DNA from 4 places in the Streptomyces sp. NPDC058371 genome. Region 3 is predicted to be linked to each of the others. Evidence: riboswitches for the same ligand, from Rfam matches in the RefSeq annotation. Region 3 holds a riboswitch; each other region holds the start of a gene.
What was found. A riboswitch is a leader RNA that binds a small molecule or an ion and turns the genes downstream of it on or off. The one in region 3 is predicted to bind thiamine pyrophosphate.

Region 1: it holds a riboswitch for thiamine pyrophosphate, as region 3 does, so the genes downstream of both, ACFWM2_RS02710 (purine-cytosine permease family protein) here and thiC (phosphomethylpyrimidine synthase ThiC) in region 3, are expected to answer to the same signal.
Region 2: it holds a riboswitch for thiamine pyrophosphate, as region 3 does, so the genes downstream of both, thiO (glycine oxidase ThiO) here and thiC (phosphomethylpyrimidine synthase ThiC) in region 3, are expected to answer to the same signal.
Region 4: it holds a riboswitch for thiamine pyrophosphate, as region 3 does, so the genes downstream of both, ACFWM2_RS20190 (thiamine ABC transporter substrate binding subunit) here and thiC (phosphomethylpyrimidine synthase ThiC) in region 3, are expected to answer to the same signal.

What each region holds. Positions count from the first base shown of each region.
Region 1 covers NZ_JBHXJC010000001.1:623,226-628,056, reverse strand. Annotated here, with positions in the region: gene ACFWM2_RS02720 (ArgE/DapE family deacylase) at 1-263, shown strand, start outside; gene thiD (bifunctional hydroxymethylpyrimidine kinase/phosphomethylpyrimidine kinase) at 432-1,283, opposite strand; gene ACFWM2_RS02710 (purine-cytosine permease family protein) at 1,280-2,701, opposite strand; TPP riboswitch at 2,691-2,785, opposite strand; gene lexA (transcriptional repressor LexA) at 3,019-3,693, shown strand; tRNA gene ACFWM2_RS02700 (tRNA-Pro) at 3,801-3,874, opposite strand; gene ACFWM2_RS02695 (DUF309 domain-containing protein) at 3,990-4,517, shown strand; gene cobF (precorrin-6A synthase (deacetylating)) at 4,552-4,831, shown strand, end outside.
Region 2 covers NZ_JBHXJC010000005.1:72,116-76,946, forward strand. Annotated here, with positions in the region: gene ACFWM2_RS17615 (thiazole synthase) at 1-640, opposite strand, end outside; gene thiS (sulfur carrier protein ThiS) at 644-844, opposite strand; gene thiO (glycine oxidase ThiO) at 841-1,998, opposite strand; TPP riboswitch at 1,996-2,109, opposite strand; gene ACFWM2_RS17630 (hypothetical protein) at 2,175-2,546, shown strand; gene ACFWM2_RS17635 (NAD(P)/FAD-dependent oxidoreductase) at 2,579-3,799, shown strand; gene ACFWM2_RS17640 (Rv2175c family DNA-binding protein) at 4,032-4,403, shown strand; gene thiE (thiamine phosphate synthase) at 4,495-4,831, shown strand, end outside.
Region 3 covers NZ_JBHXJC010000016.1:15,674-20,504, reverse strand. Annotated here, with positions in the region: gene ACFWM2_RS33630 (VWA domain-containing protein) at 1-227, opposite strand, end outside; gene thiC (phosphomethylpyrimidine synthase ThiC) at 873-2,702, opposite strand; TPP riboswitch at 2,695-2,851, opposite strand; gene ACFWM2_RS33620 (YibE/F family protein) at 2,923-4,416, shown strand; gene ACFWM2_RS33615 (SsgA family sporulation/cell division regulator) at 4,616-4,831, opposite strand, start outside.
Region 4 covers NZ_JBHXJC010000006.1:126,408-131,238, forward strand. Annotated here, with positions in the region: gene ACFWM2_RS20180 (ABC transporter ATP-binding protein) at 1-17, opposite strand, end outside; gene ACFWM2_RS20185 (ABC transporter permease) at 17-1,747, opposite strand; gene ACFWM2_RS20190 (thiamine ABC transporter substrate binding subunit) at 1,723-2,805, opposite strand; TPP riboswitch at 2,885-2,990, opposite strand; gene rlmN (23S rRNA (adenine(2503)-C(2))-methyltransferase RlmN) at 3,075-4,181, opposite strand; gene ACFWM2_RS20200 (phosphatidate cytidylyltransferase) at 4,294-4,831, opposite strand, start outside.

The DNA of each region.
Region 1 (4,831 bases), on a different contig from region 3:
GGCTCGCCCCCGGGCATCCCCTGCGCGAGGTGGTCGGCACCGCACACGCGGACGCCACCGGCTCACCGGGACCCCGGGAGCGCGGCGCGCCGTACGGCAGCGATCTGCGCCTCTACGCGGCGGCGGGCATACCGACGCTGCAGTACGGACCCGGCGACGTGCGCCTCGCCCACGGCCCCGACGAACGCGTATCGCTCACCGAAACCGTCGCCGTCGCCCGCACGCTGGTCCTCACGGCACTCAGGACCGCGGGGACCCGGTAACGGGAGGCGTCCCGGCCGACCCGAACGACGACCCCCGCCGGGACCCGGTAGCGGAAGGCGACCCCGGCCGACCCGAACCGCGGGAGCCCGGTGCCCACCCGAACCGCAGGAACCCGCTCGGCGAGACGCGCCCGGCTCACCTCGACAACCAAGTGCGGGCGCAGCGCGTCACCGGCGCGGGCGGGTCCGCCAGCCGTGGTCGACCGGGCCCAGGCCCGCGCCCAGGGCGAAGCCCGCGGCGATCGCACCCGTGACGTACTCCTTCGCCCGGCGCACCGCCTCCGGTACCGGATGCCCCTGCGCCAGGCCGACCGCGATCGCGGAGGCCAGGGTGCAACCCGTGCCGTGCGTATGGCGGTTGTCGTGGCGCGGGGCCCGCAGCCAGTGCTCCTCGCGGCCGTCGGTCAGCAGGTCCACGGCCTCGCCCGGCAGATGACCGCCCTTCACGAGGACCCACCGCGGCCCGTACTCCAGGAGCCGTTCCGCCGCCCGGCGCATGTCCCCTTCACTCGTCACCGAGACCCCGGTGAGCTGCGCCGTCTCGTCGAGATTCGGGGTCGCCACCGTCGCGACCCGCAGCAGTACGGTCCGTACGGCGTCCAGCGCGTCGTCGGCGAGCAGCCGGTCGCCGTGCTTGGAGACGCTCACCGGGTCCACGACCACGGGTGCGGCGGTGTCCGCGAGCAGCTCGGCGACGGTCTCGACGAGCAGGGGCGAGGCCAGCATGCCGGTCTTCAGCGCCTGTACGCCGATGTCGTCCACGACGCTGCGGTACTGCGCCCGCACCGCCTCGGCCGGCAGCTCCCACGCCCCCTGGACCCCGAGGGAGTTCTGCGCGGTGACCGCGGTCAGCACGCTCATGCCGTGCGCGCCCAGCGCGAGCATCGTCTTCAGGTCGGCCTGGATACCGGCGCCGCCCCCGGAGTCCGACCCGGCGACGGTCAGGACGCGCGGCGGCGCGACGGCGGCTGCCGGAACCGGTGCGGTCGCGGCACCGGGTGATGTGGCCGGCTGTGTCATGACCGGGTCTCCTTCGAGGTAGCGCCGAGACCCAGGCGCAGCGGGGCGTACACGGCGAGCGCCACGACGAAGGCCACCCCGTAGGCGAGATCGGCGCCGTGCAGGGCGTCGGCCACCGGACCCACGTACAGGCTGGTGCTCATGAACGGGACGGCGGCGGCGAAGGCGACGACGAACGCCGTGAGCGCGGGCCACCACTGCTGCGGGCGGGCGTTCTCGGCGGCCAGGTCGACCGGGGCGCCGGCGCGGGCCCTGGCCCGGACGAGCCAGTCGACGGCCACGATCGCGACGAATCCGGGGATCCAGTAGCCGACGAGCAGCAGCACGTTCTGGAAGCGGGTGGTGGTGTCGGCCGCGTGCATCCACAGGACGAGCGGGAAGCCGAGGGCGGCGGCCAGCGCGGCGGCGACCGGACGCGGCAGGCGTACCCCCATGGTCTGCAGGGCCAGCGAGCCGCTGTAGTCGTTCATGGCGTTGCTGGACAGGGCCGCGAGCGCGACGGCGAGCAGGCCGAACGCACCGAGGACGCCGCCGCCGAGCAGGGTGTCGACGCCTCGGGCGGTCTGGTCGGTGAAGACGGACGCGCCCCACAGGCCCAGTGCCTGGACGGCCACGAAGGACACGCTGACGCCGAGCAGCGTGCACCAGAACATCCGCGGCCGGGACGCGGTGCGCGGGAGATACCGGCTGAAATCGCTGGCGTAGGGGGCCCAGGACAACGCGAGGCTCAGTGCGATGGTGCAGGTCAGGACGAACGCGCCGGCCCGGTCGGCGCCATGGACCGTGGCGACGGCGGCGGGGTGGCTGCCGCCGAGCAGCTTGGCGGTCAGCGCGGCGAAGGCGGCGGCGAGCGCGAACGTCATCACGGTCTGGAGCCGGTGGATCGCCTCGTACCCGAGGACACCGAGAGCCCCTTGGGCGGTCATCATGACCAGGACGCCCAGCCAGAACGGCCAGCCGCACAGCTGGGCCAGCGCGTCCCCGCCGAACAGGCCGATCAGCGCGTCCCAGGCGATCGAGGAGAGCCACTGCAGGGCGCCCGGCACCGCAACGGCCCGCCCGAACGCCAGCCGGGCGAGCGGGAGTTGCCCCGCACCGGTCTGGCTGCCCCAGGTGCCCAGGTAGGCGGTCGGCACCGCGCCCAGGAGGGTGCCGAGGACGACGGCGGTGAGGGCGGTGGCGAAGTCGAGGCCGAGCGCGACGCCGGCGGTGCCGGTGAACACGCCCGTCATGGTCAGGTTGGGGGCGAACCACACGGTGAACAGCCGGGCCGGGCTGCCGTACCGCGCGTCCTCGGGGACGGGTGCGATGCCACGGGCCTCGACCCGCAGATCACCGGGAGCGGCGGGCATCCGCCCGTCGAAGACGCGCTGCGGGGACCCGACGGCCACCTCACCGCGGGCATGCGGCAATGACATGAGACATCCCTCCGCCAGTCCTAACTGGTTCAGGTTCGACGGGTGTGATCTCAGCCCTCGTGCGGGGCACCCCGTGTCCGGTACGCCGGCCAGGATAGCCCGGCCCGCGCGTACGTCCAGGTGGTGGGGCGGACGGCAGCCGTGCGCGGTCGGCGGACGGTGACCGGGCCGGTGCGGCGGGTCACGCCCGCGCCGCACGGTGTGCCCGGGGAGGGACGCCTGGGAGTGAATACCGTGATACGCGGACGACGTTCCCTTTGTCCGGGAGGGCGGGCTATGGTGACGCACTGACGGGATCTTGAACGGAGGGGGCGCAGGTGGAGAACCTCGCGAGGGCACGCCGCGGCCGGCCGCCCGGGACCGGGTCGGTGCAGGGCGAGCTGACCGGCCGCCAGCAGGCCATCATCGAGTTCATCAGGACCGAGGTGGCGCGGCAGGGCTATCCGCCGTCCATGCGTGAGATCGGCGAGGCCGTCGAGCTGGCGAGCACCTCCTCGGTCTCCCACCAGCTGTCGGTACTGGAGCGAAAGGGCGTCCTGTACCGCGATCCGCACCGGCCCCGCGCGTATCAGGTACGGCCCACCTGGGCGCCGAGTCTGGACGCCGACCGCGGGCCGGAGCCGGCCGCAGTACCGCTGGTGGGCCGCATCTCCGCGGGCACGCCCGTCCTCGCCGAAGAGGCGATCGAGGACATCTACCTGCTGCCGCGCCAGATGGTCGGCGACGGCGATTTCTTCGCACTGACCGTGAGCGGCGACAGCATGATCGAGGCGGCCATCTGCGACGGCGACGTGGTGGCCGTCCGCCGCCAGGACAGCGCCGATCACGGCGACATCGTCGTCGCGCTCCTGGAGGACGAGGCCACGGTCAAGCAGCTGCGCCGGCAGGACGGTCAGGTGTGGCTCATGCCGCGCAACTCCGCCTACGCGCCGATTCCCGGCGAGGACGCGGTCATCCTGGGCCGAGTGGTGGGCCTGATGCGCCAGTTGTAGCGGTGGCGAGGGTGCCGCCCCGCTCCGGGTGCGGTCCGGCCCCCGCGGGACCGGTGCGAACAGAAAGGGCCCCCGCGGGCTTTCGCCCGCGAAGACCCTTCGCACCGTCGGGACGACAGGATTTGAACCTGCGACCCCTTGACCCCCAGTCAAGTGCGCTACCAAGCTGCGCCACGTCCCGGTGCGCTCGCCGCGGTGAACCGCGTGATCGCGCGAACAGCACTTTACCGCACGCCACAGGCCGGTCCGCCGGGGGCGCGGGGGCGGCACCGGGGCCGGCGCGGGACAATCGGAGCATGAGCAGGATTTCCAGGGCCGGGGCTGACGACCGACGCGACCGGGACACGGAGGGACGGGCCCGCAACGCCCGTCCCCGGGACGGGCTCGGCCGGCCCCTGCCGTACGGCGCGGACGGGGTGGAGCGGCAACCCGAAGGGGTCGTACGCAGCCCCGCCGAGACGGTCGTCGAGGCGCAGGCGCTGCTGGCCGCGGGCAAGCCGTTCCACGCGCACGAGGTCTTCGAGGACGCCTGGAAGTCGGGTCCCGCGGACGAGCGCGCGCTGTGGCGCGGGCTGGCCCAGCTCGCGGTGGGGCTGACCCATGCGGCCCGGGGCAACACGACGGGCGGCGCCCGGCTGCTGCGACGCGGGGCGGGCGCCGCCGAACAGTGGGCCGCCGAATCCGGACAGAACCGGCCGTACGGGATGGATCTGGCGGAACTGGCGGCCTGGGCGCGGAGGTTGGCGGGGGTCGTGGAGCGGGACGGTACGGCGGTCGACGCGGTGGCGTGGGCGCCGCGACTGCGCGGGAGTGAACCCGGATAGACCGGCTGTCAGTGGCGTGGGGCAGACTCGGGTCGTGCGAAAGATTCATGTCATCGGAATCGGGGCGGGCGATCCCGACCAGCTGACCCTGCAGGCGGTCAAGGCGCTGAAGAGCACGGACGTGTTCTTCATCCTGGACAAGGGCGAGGTGAAGTCCGACCTCGTTCAGCTGCGCCGTGACATCCTCGACGCACATCTGCCGGAGGGGACGTACCGGCTGGTCGAAGCGCGCGACCCGGATCGCGACCGGGCCGCCGGGGGCGCGGCCTACTCACCCGCGGTCGGTGACTGGCGCAGCGCCCGCGCCGCCCTCT
Region 2 (4,831 bases), on a different contig from region 3:
GCGCGCGGGTCACCGCCGAGGCGAGCATCACACCCGCGCACCCCAGTTCCATGGCGAGCGCGGCATCGGACGCCGTGCCGGCACCGGCGTCCAGAACGACCGGCACGCGTGCGTGCTCCACGATCAGCTGGAAGTTGTGCGGATTGCGGATCCCGAGCCCGGAGCCGATGGGTGAACCCAGCGGCATGACCGCGGCGCAGCCGACGTCCTCCAGCTTCCGCGCGAGGACCGGGTCGTCGTTCGTGTACGGCAGCACGGTGAAGCCGTCGTCCACGAGCGTCTCGGCGGCATCCAGCAGCTCGATCGGATCGGGCAGCAGCGTGCGCTCGTCGGCGATGACCTCCAGCTTGACCAGGTCGGTGCCGAGGGCCTCGCGGGCCAGGCGCGCGGTCAGGACGGCCTCCCCTGCGGTGAAACAGCCCGCCGTGTTCGGCAGCACCCGGATGCCGAGCTTGTCGAGCACGGAGAGGACCGAGCCGTGGGCCGCCGGGTTCACCCGCCGCATCGCGACCGTCGTCAGCTCCGTGCCGGACGCGACGAGCGAGCGTTCCAGCACGTCGAGGCTGGGGGCGCCTCCGGTGCCCATGATCAGCCGGGACGAGAAGGTCGTACCGCCGAGGACGAAGGGATCGTCGGCCATGGGTCAGCCTCCTTGGACGGCGGTGAGGACTTCGACGCGGTCTCCCTCGGAGAGGGACGTGGACGACCACCGCGCGCGTGGGACGACGGTTTCGTTGAGCGCGGCGGCGACGCCGGACGGGGCCGGGGTCAGGGCCGAGACGAGGGTGTCGAGCGCGGTGCCCGCGGCGATCCGCTGCTGTTCGCCGTTGACGATGATGTTCATGCGGGCTGCTCCGTGAGGGCCGTGCTGAAGCGCTTGGGGGTGAAGGGGCGTGCCTCGGCCGGGAGTTCACCGGTGGCGAGGACGTGCGCCATGGCGTCGCCGGTCACGGGCGTGAGCAGGACGCCGTTGCGGAAGTGCCCGGTGGCCAGCAGGAGGCCGTCGAGCTCGGTCGGACCGAGCAGCGGCGCGTTGTCCGGGGAGCCGGGTCGCAGTCCGGCCCGGGTCTCGGTGAGCGGCAGTTCGGTGATCCCGGGGACCAGCTCGTGGGCGTCGCGCAGCAGCTCGTACACGCCGCCCGCGGTCACCGTCCTGTCCCAGCCCAGCTCCTCGCTGGTGGCGCCGACGACCAGCTCGCCGCTCTCGCGCGGCACCAGATAGACCTGGCTGCCGCGGACGACGGCGCGCACGGTCCGGCTCAGGAAGGGCGCGTACCGCTGCGGCACGGTCAGCCGCAGCACCTGCCCCTTCACCGGCCGCACGGGCGGCAGTACGGCGTCGGGGACCCCGGCGAGCCGCCCGCTGAGGCTGCCCGCGGCGAGGACGACGTGGCCCGCCGAGAGGTCGGTGCCGTGCGCGGTGCCGACGCCGGCGGCCCGGTCCCGTACGACGGAGAGCCGCTCGGCCCAGGTCCGGTGGAAGACGACCCCGGCGCGCTCGCATGCGGTGACCAGAGCCCTGGCCAGCCGGCGCGGGTCGATCTGGTGGTCGCCGTCGACCCGCAGGCCGCCGCGCACTCCGGGCGCCAGCAGCGGCTCCAGGCGACGGCACTCACGGCCGCTCAGCCACTCCGACTCCAGGCCCGACTGCCTCTGCAGGGCGTGCAGTTCGCGCAGATGGGCCCGGTCGTCGGCGTCGAGCGCGACGGCGAGCGTGCCGCACTGGCGGTAGCCGAGGTCCAGGCCGGTCGCCGCGGTCAGCTCGGCCACGAAGTCCGGATAGCGGCGCGCGGAGGCGAGGTTGAGTCCCAGCAGGGTCTGCTCGCCGTAGTGCAGTTCGGTGACGGCGGCCAGCATGCCGGCGGCCACCTGCGCCGCTCCGCCGCCCGGTTCCGGGTCCACGACCGCGGTGGAGAACCCGCGCTGAGCGGCCCGCCAGGCGGTCACCAGACCGATGATTCCGCCCCCGATGACCAGGACGTCTGAGGTACGCGACATGGGCGTCCAGCCCCTCCCTTCGCCGGCATGACCCGGATCAGGTTCGTACGGTCGGAGGCCGTCCCAGCCTCCCTCTCAGCCCGGTTCGTCCGGGCTCCCGCGTGTGCTTTACGTTGGCCAGCCTAGCCCTTCGTCACGAACCTCAGTACTCGAACCTCAGTAGAGGAGCCCTCCGCGTGGCCCGCTCGCTCGACGGTCTCGTCCTGGCCCCGGTCGCCGACCAGGCGCCGGGGCAGGTCGGCACCCGCACCCGGTTCACGTACCACGAGAAGGACGGCGTGATCTGGGCCGAGTACGCCGGCGGCGATGTCGTACGTGGTCATCTCGTGGGTAGACGGGAGGGGGACCGGCTCGACTTCCGTTACGTGCAGCTGAAGCACGACGGCACGACCTCCTCCGGGCACTGCGTGTCCGCGGTCGTCGAACTGGCCGACGGCCGGGTGCGCCTGGAGGAGACCTGGAAGTGGGAGTCGCAGGCGGGCAGCGGGACGAGCGTGGTGGAACAGATCCACGAAAGTGTGGAACAGGTCACTGAGCACGTCCCCTGACTGACATTTTGTCAGGTGTCTAAGGTGATCAGGTGAGCGAGCAGACGCAGGAGCGGACAGCGCGGCGGGTCGTCGTCGTGGGCGCGGGCATGGCCGGGGTGCAGACCGCGGTCGCCCTGCGGGAACAGGGCTTCACCGGCAGCGTGACCCTGATCGGCGCGGAGCCGCACCAGCCGTACGACAGGCCACCCCTGTCCAAGGCCGTGCTGCTCGGCAAGGCCGAGGGCTCCGCCTTCGACGTGGACTTCGAGAGCCTGGGCATCGAACTGCAACTCGGCCGCGAGGCGCTCGGCGTGCGCCCCGGGGACCACGAGCTGGACACCGACTCCGGTCCGGTCCCGTACGACGTCCTCGTGCTCGCGACGGGTGCCGAACCGATCCGGCTGCCGGGCACCGAGGGCGTGCCGGGGGTCCATCTCCTGCGCACCCTCGACGACGCCGAGCGGCTGCGTCCCGTGCTCGCCCAGCAGCACGACATCGTGGTCGTGGGAGCGGGCTGGATCGGGGCCGAGTTCGCCACGGCGGCGCGTGAGGCGGGCTGCGCGGTGACCGTCGTAGAGGCCGCCGACCGGCCGCTGGCCGGAGCGCTGCCCGCCGAGGTGGCCGCGCCGATGGCCGCCTGGTACGCCGACAGCGGTGCCACGCTGCGCACCCACGCGCGCGTGGAGCGTATCGAGCCCGGCGCGGTGATCCTCGACGACGGTTCGCGGGTGCCCGCGGGCGCGGTCGTCGTCGGCATCGGCGCCCGCCCCGCCACCGCCTGGCTGGCCGGCTCCGGGATCACGCTCGGTGCCCACCGCGAGGTGCTGGCCGACGCCCATCTGCGCACCTCCGCGCCGGACGTGTTCGCGGTCGGCGACTGCGCCTCCTTCCCCTCGGGGCGGTACGAGGGGCGCCTGCTGGTCCACCACTGGGACAACGCCCTGCAGGGGCCGCGCACGGTGGCGGCGAACATCATCGGCGAGGCCCCGGCGGCCTACGACCCGGTCCCGTACTTCTGGTCCGAGCAGTTCGGCCGCTTCGTGCAGTACGTCGGCCACCACGACTCCGCCGACACGACCGTGTGGCGCGGCGACCCCTCGGGGGCGGCCTGGACGGTCTGCTGGCTGCGGGAGGGCCGGCTCGTCGCGCTTCTCGCGGTCGGCCGCCCCCGGGACCTGGCCCAGGGCCGCAAGGTCATCGAGGCGGGGACCCCTATGGATCCGGAACTGCTCGCGGACCCGGCGCGGCCGCTGAAGGCCGCCGCGGCCTAGGGTCTGTCCGGCGGATCCTGCGGTTCCGTCCGCACGGTGCCCGGAGACTGGGCCGAGCGGGGTGGGGTGCGTGCCGCGCAAAGCGGAGCCATCACGGCCGACGACAACGCCGCGAGTGTGCGTGCCACACCCCACGACCCGGCGCATGATCCGCCGGGCGGGCCCTGGTCCGTCACCCCTGGTCGGAGGGGTCTGGCTTCCGACTGTCAGTCCGGGATGGCAGGCTTGTCCCGTGACCGAGATTGACGCAAAGATCGATGCTCTCGTCCCCGCCTGGCTCACCCTCCCCGACATCGCCGAACAGTTCGGCGTCGAGGTGACCCGCGTCCGGCAGCTGGTCAGGGAAGGCCAGCTGATTGCCGTACGCCGTGGTGAGAACCGCGCGCTGCACGTCCCCGCCGCCTTTATCGACGGGGTCGAGCAGAAGGTCGTCAAGGGCCTGACCGGCACCCTGACGCTCCTGCGGGACGACGGCTTCACCGACGAAGAGATGCTCGAGTGGCTCTTCACCCCCGACTCGACCCTGCCCGGCACCCCCGCGCAGGCTCTGAGCGAGAATCGCGGCACGGAGGTGAAGCGCCGCGCCCAGGCGCTCGCCGTCTGATCCGACAACCGTCCGGCGTACGGACCACGGCTCGCCGCTCACCCGGCCGCCGCGGTCCGTACGCGCCACCGACCACGGGGGACACACACCCATGCCCGAGACCGCCGCCACCGCCCGCCAGCAGCTCGCCGACGCCCGGGTCTACCTGTGCACGGATGCCCGTAGGCGCCAGGGCGACCTCGCCGAGTTCCTCGACGCGGTCCTGGCGGGCGGGGTCGACATCGTGCAGCTGCGCGACAAGGGCATGGAGGCGGCCGAGGAGCTGGCGCACCTCCAGGTCTTCGCGGACGCCTGCGCGCGCCACGGCAAGCTCCTCGCGGTGAACGACCGTGCGGACGTCGCCCACGCCGTCGGCGCCGATGTGCTGCACCTGGGCCAGGGTGACCTCCCCGTCCCTGCCGCCCGCGCGATCCTCGGCGAGGACGTCC
Region 3 (4,831 bases):
CCGGAAGCCGTCCGCTTTCCGAGGTGCCTTACGGCGTTGGACGCATGGTGGGGCTGGTTGTAGAACACGAAGTCACCGTCGTCACGCACGCGGCCGGCCGGGGTCAGCAGCAGCGCCGAGGCATCGGCATCGGGCACGCCGGGTCCCGCGGACCAGGAAAGCTCGGCACGCACCGTGGCAGAACGGACGGGAAAGTTGGCACCCTTGCTCATCGACCTGGCTGTCATGCCCACCAGTCTGCCGACCCGAGAGAGCCGAAGAACACCTTCCCGACCTCTCGGATCGGGTGGCGCGCCGGGCCGAGAACGCCGGGGACACTCCCCGAAGCAGCACCGGTCACAGGCCGTACCGAGACCGGAAACCGCCTGCCGAAGCGCTGGGCGGCCGCGTCTTCCCTTGTGACCCAGGTCTTCAACTGGAACGGCGATATCTATCCGAGGGGCTCCACCCTTGCGGCTTACGAGGGCACGGGGGCTCAGCAGGCCTTCGATCAGGTACGCAACGGGCTGAAGACGTGCAAGTCCTTCACCGGAGAGGGCTATACCGGGAAGTACCAGGCGAAGATGGCTGCCGAGAAGTCCTTGGACATCGGCGACGAAGCAGTGCGCTTCCGTGTGACCATCCCTGCCACGCTCCCGCCGTCCAAGAAGGGCGGGCCGGACAGGAAAGTCCCACGGATCGATCGATACGTCGTCGTGCGAGTCGGTACCACCATCGCGACGTTCGACACGATGAAGGTGGGTGGCAGTCCCGCCTTCTTCCCCACCGAACTGCTCAAAAAACAGATCGAGCGCCTGAGGAATGCCCAGCGCCACCGAAATGCGGCGGTGTTCCTCGGTCGACAACCCCGAGGAACACCGCCGTTCCAGCGGTCAGTCGGCCAGCGGCAGATAGACCCGGTTCCCCGCGGCCGCGAACTCCTTGGACTTCTGCGCCATGCCCTCCTCGATCTCCGCCTGGGAACCGCCGTGTTCGCGGCGGATGTCGTGGGAGATCTTCATCGAGCAGAACTTCGGCCCGCACATCGAGCAGAAGTGGGCCGTCTTGGCGGGCTCGGCCGGGAGGGTCTCGTCGTGGAACTCCCGTGCCGTGTCCGGGTCGAGGGCCAGATTGAACTGGTCCTCCCAGCGGAACTCGAAGCGGGCGTCGGACAGCGCGTCGTCCCATTCCTGAGCGCCGGGGTGCCCCTTGGCGAGGTCGGCCGCGTGTGCGGCGATCTTGTATGTGATGACGCCGGTCTTGACGTCGTCACGGTTGGGCAGGCCCAGGTGCTCCTTGGGCGTGACGTAGCAGAGCATGGCCGTGCCCCACCAGGCGATCATCGCGGCGCCGATGCCGGAGGTGATGTGGTCGTACGCCGGCGCGACATCCGTCGTCAGCGGGCCGAGGGTGTAGAACGGCGCCTCCTCGCAGATCTCCTGCTGAAGGTCGATGTTCTCCTTGATCTTGTGCATCGGGACATGGCCCGGGCCCTCGATCATGGTCTGTACGTTGAAACGCTTCGCGACCGTGTTGAGTTCCCCGAGCGTCCTCAACTCCGCGAACTGAGCGGCATCGTTGGCGTCCGCGATCGACCCGGGCCGCAGCCCGTCGCCGAGCGAGTACGTGACGTCGTAGGCGGCGAGGATCTCGCAGAGCTCCTCGAAGTTCTCGTACAGGAACGACTCCTTGTGGTGCGCGAGGCACCACGCGGCCATGATCGAGCCGCCGCGCGAGACGATGCCCGTCTTGCGGTTCGCGGTGAGCGGCACGTACGGAAGGCGCACGCCCGCGTGCACCGTCATGTAGTCCACGCCCTGCTCGGCCTGCTCGACGACCGTGTCCTTGTAGATCTCCCAGGTCAGCTCCTCGGCACGGCCGTCGACCTTCTCCAGCGCCTGGTAGAGCGGCACCGTGCCGATGGGCACGGGGGAGTTGCGCAGCACCCACTCACGGGTGGTGTGGATGTTGCGGCCGGTGGACAGGTCCATGACCGTGTCGGCGCCCCACTTCGTCGCCCACGTCATCTTGTCCACCTCCTCCTCGATGGAAGAGGTGACCGCCGAGTTGCCGATGTTGGCGTTGACCTTCACCAGGAAGCGCTTGCCGATGATCATCGGCTCGATCTCCGGGTGGTTGACGTTCACGGGCAGCACCGCGCGGCCGGCGGCGATCTCCTCGCGTACGACCTCGGGGTCGACGTTCTCCCGGACCGCCACGAACTCCATCTCGGGCGTGATCTCCCCGCGGCGGGCGTACGCGAGCTGGGTGACGGCCTCCCCGGGACGCCCCCGGCGCGGCTGCCGCGGCCGCCCCGGGAAGACCGCGTCGAGGTTCCTGAGCCCCCCGCGCGGTGAGGTGTGCTTGATTCCGTCGTCCTCGGGGCGCACGGGACGGCCCGCGTACTCCTCGGTGTCACCGCGGGCGATGATCCAGTTCTCGCGCAGCGGTGCCAGCCCCCTGCGGACGTCGGTGTCGACGGTCGGATCGGTGTACGGGCCCGAGGTGTCGTACAGCGTGACCGACTGCCCGTTGGTGAGGTGCACCTGACGGACCGGCACCCGCAGGTCGGGGCGAGAGCCCTCGACGTATGCCTTGTGCCAGCCGATGGACTTCCCGGCCTCGCCGCTCTCGGTGGAGGCGGGGGCCCCACCGTCGCCGGCCGGAGCACTCGCTCCGTCCGTCTGGCTGGAGGCAGGCGTGCGTACGTCCTTGATGGTCATGAGACCTACTCCCTACGCCGGCATTACCCGGTAACAGGTTCGGCGGTCGACGCAGCGAGTTCCGTCTGCCGATGTTTCATGTGAAACATCGCTGAGACGAAGGTCAGCGCCCTCTCAGCCCGGTGCTCCGAGCTCCCGCGTGTGCAAAGGTGCCTCCACGCTAGCGTCATATCTGGCGCGGTGAACAGAGGGCCCCTGCCGTTCTTGCGATGATCGGTCGGTGACCACGACGCAGCAGCCACCGTTCCCACCGTCCGAGCCGCCGCGTGGACGGGGTCCGGGCGACGGCCACGGGCGGGGTCCGGGCGACGGGCACGGGCACGGGCCGGACGGTGACAATGGTCACGGGAACGGCGGCGGACCCGGATCCGGCTCCGGCTCCGGTGACGCGCACGGCCCCGGCGACGGTCACGGACACGGCCACTCGCACAGCCATGGCCCCGCGGCCCCGGTCTCCAAGCACCTGCGCAAGGTCATCGCCGCCGTCCTGATCCCCTTCGCGGCCGCGGTCGTTGTCGGCCTGGCCGTGTTCTGGCCGGGCGGCGCTCCCTCGCACGAACGCACCGGCGTCGGTTTCGACCGGCAGACCCAGCAGGCCACGGTCACCAGGGTCGACCAGGTGGACTGCAAGTCCGTGAACGCCTCGGGGGACACCCCGACCGGTGACACCTCGACGCCCGAGGGCTCCTCGGCACAACAACAGGCGACGGGCGACTGCAAGAAGGCGACGATCCGGATCGACACCGGCAAGGACAAGGGCCGTACGTTCACGGAGATCGTCCAGCCCGACCAGTCACGCCAGTTGCACCAGAGCGAGAAGGTCGTGGTCGCGTACGAGCCCTCCGCGCCCAAGAACCTGCAGTACTCGGTCACCGATGTGAACCGCAAGATCCCCATGGCGGTGCTCGCCGGGATCTTCGCGCTGGCCGTCGTGGTGGTGGGCCGGATGCGCGGTCTCATGGCGCTGATCGCGCTCGCCGTCAGCTTCCTGATCCTGACGCTCTTCATCCTGCCGGCGATCCTGCAGGGCTCGAACCCCCTGGTGGTGGCCGTGATCGGCGCCAGCGCCATCATGCTGATCGCCCTCTACATGTGCCACGGCCTGTCGGCCCGTACCTCGGTGGCGGTGGTCGGCACGCTGCTCTCGCTGGTGCTGATCGGCCTGCTGGGCTCCGCGTTCATCGGCTGGGCCGCGCTGACCGGCAACGTGGACGACAACACCGGCCTGATCCATGGCCTGTATCCGTCCATCGACATGAGCGGTCTGCTCCTCGCCGGTGTGATCATCGGCTCGCTCGGTGTGCTCGACGATGTGACGGTGACGCAGACGTCGGCCGTCTGGGAGCTGCACGAGGCCAATCCGACGATGGGCTGGCGCGGGCTGTACCGGGCGGGCATCCGGATCGGCCGCGACCACATCGCCTCCGTCGTCAACACCCTCGTACTGGCGTACGCGGGTGCGGCCCTCCCCCTGCTGCTGCTCTTCTCGATCGCGCAGAGCAGCGTCGGCACGGTCGCCAACAGCGAGCTGGTCGCCGAGGAGATCGTGCGCACGCTGGTCGGCTCGATCGGCCTGGTGGCGTCCGTACCGGTGACCACGGCGCTGGCGGCCCTGGTGGTCTCCGCGGACCGCCCGAGCGGCACGGGGGCTCCGGCGCCCGCGAGTGCCCGGACTCCGGCCCGCGGCGGCAAGGGCCGCCGCCGCAAGCACTGACGCCGCCGGGTGCACGGGCTCCTGAACGGGAGCCGTACGGATCCCCTGGACGGGAGCGGATCAGGCCCCCGCGCCGAAACGGCACAGGACCCATCGCGGGAGCGCCTCGCGGGAGCGGCACAGGCCCCTCTGAACGCGAGCGTTGGAACGCCACCTCTGGGTGAGGAAGCGTTACGCCACTTGAGGGGCGCGGCGCGTCTCAGCCCGCGCTCTGCTCCTCCGCGAGGATGCGGTCCAACGCCTCGTCGAGATGGGTGTCGAAGTCGGCGAGAGAGCGCTCCTGCCCGAGCGGCACCAGCTTGTCCGTGCGGTCGAGGAATGCCACGAGCGGTGCCGTGCCGGACCGGAACAGCGCGTGGTCGCCGCCCACCTGAAGCCGGATCAGCACCTCACCGAATGCCTCCGGGTCCGCCGG
Region 4 (4,831 bases), on a different contig from region 3:
TCCGTGAGCCTGGTCATCAGAACTCCCCCGTCGGGTCGGTCCGCAAGCGCTCCAGAACCAGCAGCGCCACCGCGCACACCACCATCAAGATCGTCGAAAGGGCCATCGCCTGACCGTAGTTCAGGTCACCGGCACGACCGAGGAGCCGGGCCACAGCGACCGGCAGCGTCGGATTGTCCGGCCGCGCGATGAAGACGGTCGCCCCGAACTCGCCCAGCGAGACGGCGAAGGCGAACCCGGCCGCGATCAGCAGCGCCCGCCGCACCATCGGCAGATCGACCTCGCGCCACACCCGCCACGGCGACGCCCCGAGCACGGTCGCCGCCTCCCGCAACCGCTCGTCCACCGCGCGCAGGACGGGCAGCATCGTGCGGACCACGAACGGGACACCGACGAGTGCCTGCGCGAGCGGCACCAGGATCCAGGAGGACCGCAGATCCAGCGGCGGCTCGTCCAGGGCGATCAGGAACCCGAAGCCGACCGTGACCGCGGAGACGCCGAGCGGCAGCATCAGCAGCGCGTCGAACCCGCGGACGAGCCGGCCCGCACGCCGGGTGAGGGCGGTGGCCGCGAGAGCGCCGATCAGCACGGCGACGGCGGTGGCGGCGAACGCGTACTGGAGCGAGTTGCCGATCGCCTCGATCGGCGCCACCAGGAAGATGCCGCCGTCCTCGGAGGTGAGCGCTCTGTAGTACGCCAACCCGTAACCGCCGGGGGTGTCCAGGGACCGCTGGACCAGCACCCCGAGAGGCAGCACGAGCAGGACGGCGATGCTCGCGAGGACCCCGGCGAGCAGCGCCCACTGCCCGGCCCCACGCGGCCGGCGCGCGGTCATCGAGGCGTCCACCAGACGCAGGGCGGTCTCCCGGCGCCGTACGGTCCAGGCGTGCACCGCGAGGATCGCGCCGACCGCCACGAACTGGACGATGGTCAGCACGGCGGCGGTGGAGAGATCGAAGATCTCCGAGGTCTGCCGGTAGATCTCGACCTCGAGGGTCGAGAAGGTGGGGCCGCCGAGGATCTGCACCACACCGAACGAGGTGAAGGTGAAGAGGAAGACCATGAGAGCGGCAGCGGCGAGGGCGGGCCCGAGAGCCGGCAGGGTCACCTTGCGCCAGGCGGCGAACCGGGAGGCGCCGAGCATCCGCGCGGCCTCCTCCTGACGCGGGTCGAGCTGCGCCCAGAGACCGCCGACCGTCCGGACGACGACGGCGTAGTTGAAGAAGACGTGCGCGAGCAGGATCGCCCAGACAGTGGTGTCCAGCCGTACGCCCCACAGCTCGTCGAGCAGCCCGCCCCGGCCGACCAGCGCCAGGAATGCGGTGCCGACGACGACGGTCGGCAGCACGAAGGGGACGGTGACCACCGCCCGCAGCACCTGCTTGCCCCGGAACTCGAAGCGCGCGAAGACATACGCGCCGGGGAGCGCGATCAGCAGCGTGAGCGCGGTCGACGCGCACGCCTGCCAGGTGGTGAACCACAGGACGTGCCGGATGTCGGACTGGGCGAGCACCTCGCCGATCCGCCCGAACCGCCAGACCCCGTCGGCCTTGAGCCCGCGGCCGACGATCGCCGCCACCGGGTACGCGAAGAAGGCCGCGAAGAACGCGACGGGCAGCGCCATCAGTCCGAGCCGCGCCGCGCCGCCGCGGGAGAGCCCCCTGCGCGCCCGGGACGCCCCGGGCTCCCCCTGTTTCCGGGACTTCCCGGGCGGCCGGGGCGCTACTTCAGTACGAGTGAGGTCCACGACTTGACCCACTGGTCACGGTGGTCGGCGATGGTGCCGGGGGCGAGCGTCTCGGGGTTCTTGGCGGCCGGCCCGAACTCGGTGAACTCGGCCGGGACCCGGGCGCCCTCGACCACCGGGTACACGAACATGTTCAGCGGCATGTCCTGCTGGAACTTCTTGGTGATCAGGAAGTCCAGCAGCGCCTTGCCGCCCTTGGCGTTCTTCGCGTTGCTCAGCAGGCCCGCGAACTCGATCTGCCGGAAACAGGTGCCGGTGGCGACGCCGGTCGGCGCGGTCTTGGGCCGCGGATCGGCGTAGATGACCTCGGCGGGCGGCGACGAGGCGTACGAGACGACCAGTGGGCGGTCGGCCTTCGCCTTCTTGCCACCGGCCGAACCGGAGAACTCGTCGTTGTAGGCCTGCTCCCAGCCGTCCACGACCTTCACGCCGTTGGCCTTGAGCTTCTTCCAGTAGTCCTGCCAGCCGGTGTCGCCGTACCGCGCCGCGCTGCCGAGCAGGAAGCCGAGGCCCGGCGACGACGTCGAGGCGTTCTCCGTGACGAGCAGGTTCTTGTACGCGGGCTTCACCAGGTCGTCGAAGGACTGCGGCGGGGCCAGCTTGTGGTCGGCGAAGTACTGCTTGTCGTAGTTGACGCAGATGTCACCGGAGTCGATGGGTGTGACGCGGTGCTCGGCCTTGTCGAGCTGGACGTCCGCGGCGACGGCGGACAGGCCCTTGGCCGCGTACGGCTGGAAGAGTCCGTTGTCGAGCGCGCGGGACAGCAGTGTGTTGTCGACGCCGAAGAAGACGTCGCCCTGCGGGTTGTCCTTGGTGAGGATGGCCTTGTTGACGGCCTGCCCGGCGTCGCCGTCCTTGAGGACCCTGACCTTGTACCCGGACTCCTTCTCGAACGCCTTGAGCACGCTCTTCGAGGCGGCGAAGGAGTCATGGCTGACGAGGGTCACGGTCTTGGACCCGGAGCCGGCGTTGTCGTCGGACGAGCCGCACGCGGAGAGCGTGACGAGCCCGAGACCGGTGGCGACGACCGCTGCCGTCAACCTCTTGGTGGTGCTCACTGAATTCCTCCTGGGATGACCAGGAAGAGACGCGGCCCTGCCCGGGAACCTCTGATAGTTCCCGGGCAGGGCGCAACAGCTTGAGTAACGACCGAACTTCCTACCCAGAATGACCTGGGCAAGGTTCAGAGGGTCTGCGGCCTGTGCCGCACTCTCAGCGCTGTGGCGCTCCCCTGTCGGAATATGAAGATGTACGTACGCCAGTCAGACTACCGCTCCCTCGCCGGAACGCGGCTGGTGGCTCCCCGGTGACACCGGGCAGCCGGGTCCTAGCGCTCCGCCGCCGCCAGCTGCCCGCAGGCCCCGTCGATCTCCTGGCCGCGGGTGTCCCGGACGGTGACCGGCACGCCGTGGGCCGCGATGGCCTCGACGAACGCCTTCTCGTCCTCGGGCCGCGAGGCGGTCCACTTGGAGCCGGGCGTCGGGTTCAGCGGGATCAGGTTCACGTGCACGGGCTTGCCCTTGAGCAGCCGTCCGAGCCGGTCACCACGCCACGCCTGGTCGTTGATGTCACGGATGAGGGCGTACTCGATGGACAGCCGGCGCCCCGACTTGGCCGCGTACTCCCAGCCGGCGTCCAGCACCTCGCGCACCTTCCACCGCGTGTTCACGGGGACGAGGGTGTCGCGCAGCTCGTCGTCCGGCGCGTGCAGGGAGATGGCGAGGCGGCACTTGAAGCCCTCGTCGGAGAACCGGTGGATCGCGGGCACCAGGCCCACGGTCGACACGGTGATTCCGCGCTGCGAGAGCCCCAGACCGTCCGGCTCGGGGTCGGTGAGCGCCCGGATCGAGCCCACGACCCGCTTGTAGTTGGCGAGCGGCTCGCCCATGCCCATGAAGACGATGTTGCTCAGCCGCGCCGGGCCACCGGGAATCTCGCCGTCCCGCAGGGCGCGCATGCCGTCCACGATCTGGTGCACGATCTCGCCGGTGGACAGATTCCGGTCCAGCCCGGCCTGTCCGGTGGCGCAGAACGGGCAGTTCATCCCACAGCCGGCCTGCGAGCTGATGCACATGGTGACCCGGTCCGGGTACCGCATCAGCACGGATTCGACGAGCGTGCCGTCGAAGAGCCGCCACAGGGTCTTGCGGGTGGTGTCGTCGTCACAGCTGATGTGCCGGACGACGGACATCAGCTCGGGCAGCAGCGCTTCCTGCAGCTTCCCGCGCGAGGCGGCCGGGATGTCCGTCCACTGCTCCGGGTCGTGCGCGTACCGCGCGAAGTAGTGCTGCGAGAGCTGCTTGGCGCGAAACGGCTTCTCACCGATCGCGGCAACCGCCTCTTTACGCTCGGCGGGCGTGAGATCGGCAAGGTGCCGCGGCGGCTTCTTGGCTCCGCGGGGGGCGACGAAAGTGAGTTCTCCGGGCTTAGGCATAGCTCTACCAGTGTCGCAGACATATGAAGAGAGGCCCGCCGCCCTGTGGACAGCGAGCCTCTCACTCAAGAACTGCAGGTCAGCGACGTACAACAAGGTCAGGGCGCAGTGGTCAGCCGGAGCCCACGAAGATCACCAGGAGCAGCCACACCACGGGTGCCGTCGGCAGGAGCGAGTCCAGCCGGTCCATGATGCCGCCGTGCCCCGGCAGCAGCGTGCCCATGTCCTTGATGCCCAGGTCCCGCTTGATCATGGACTCGCCGAGGTCACCGAGCGTGGCGCTGGCGGCCACCGCGAACCCGATGAGCAGACCCTGCCACCAGCTGCCGTCGTCGATCAGGAACTGCATGCACAGCGCACCCGCGGCCATCGCGAAGGTGACCGCTCCGACCAGGCCCTCGCGGGTCTTGCCGGGGCTGATGCGCGGCGCCAGTTTGTGCTTGCCGAAGCGCCAGCCGACGGCGTACGCGCCGGTGTCGCTGACGACCGTCAGGAGCAGGAACGTCAGGACGCGCCGCGGACCGTCGTCGGCCGTGAGCATCATCGCCACGAACGTCGCCAGGAACGGCACGTAGAAGGCCGCGAAAACCCCGGCGGTGACGTCCTTGAGGTAGCCCTCGGGCGGTTCGGTCATCCGCCAGACCAGGACG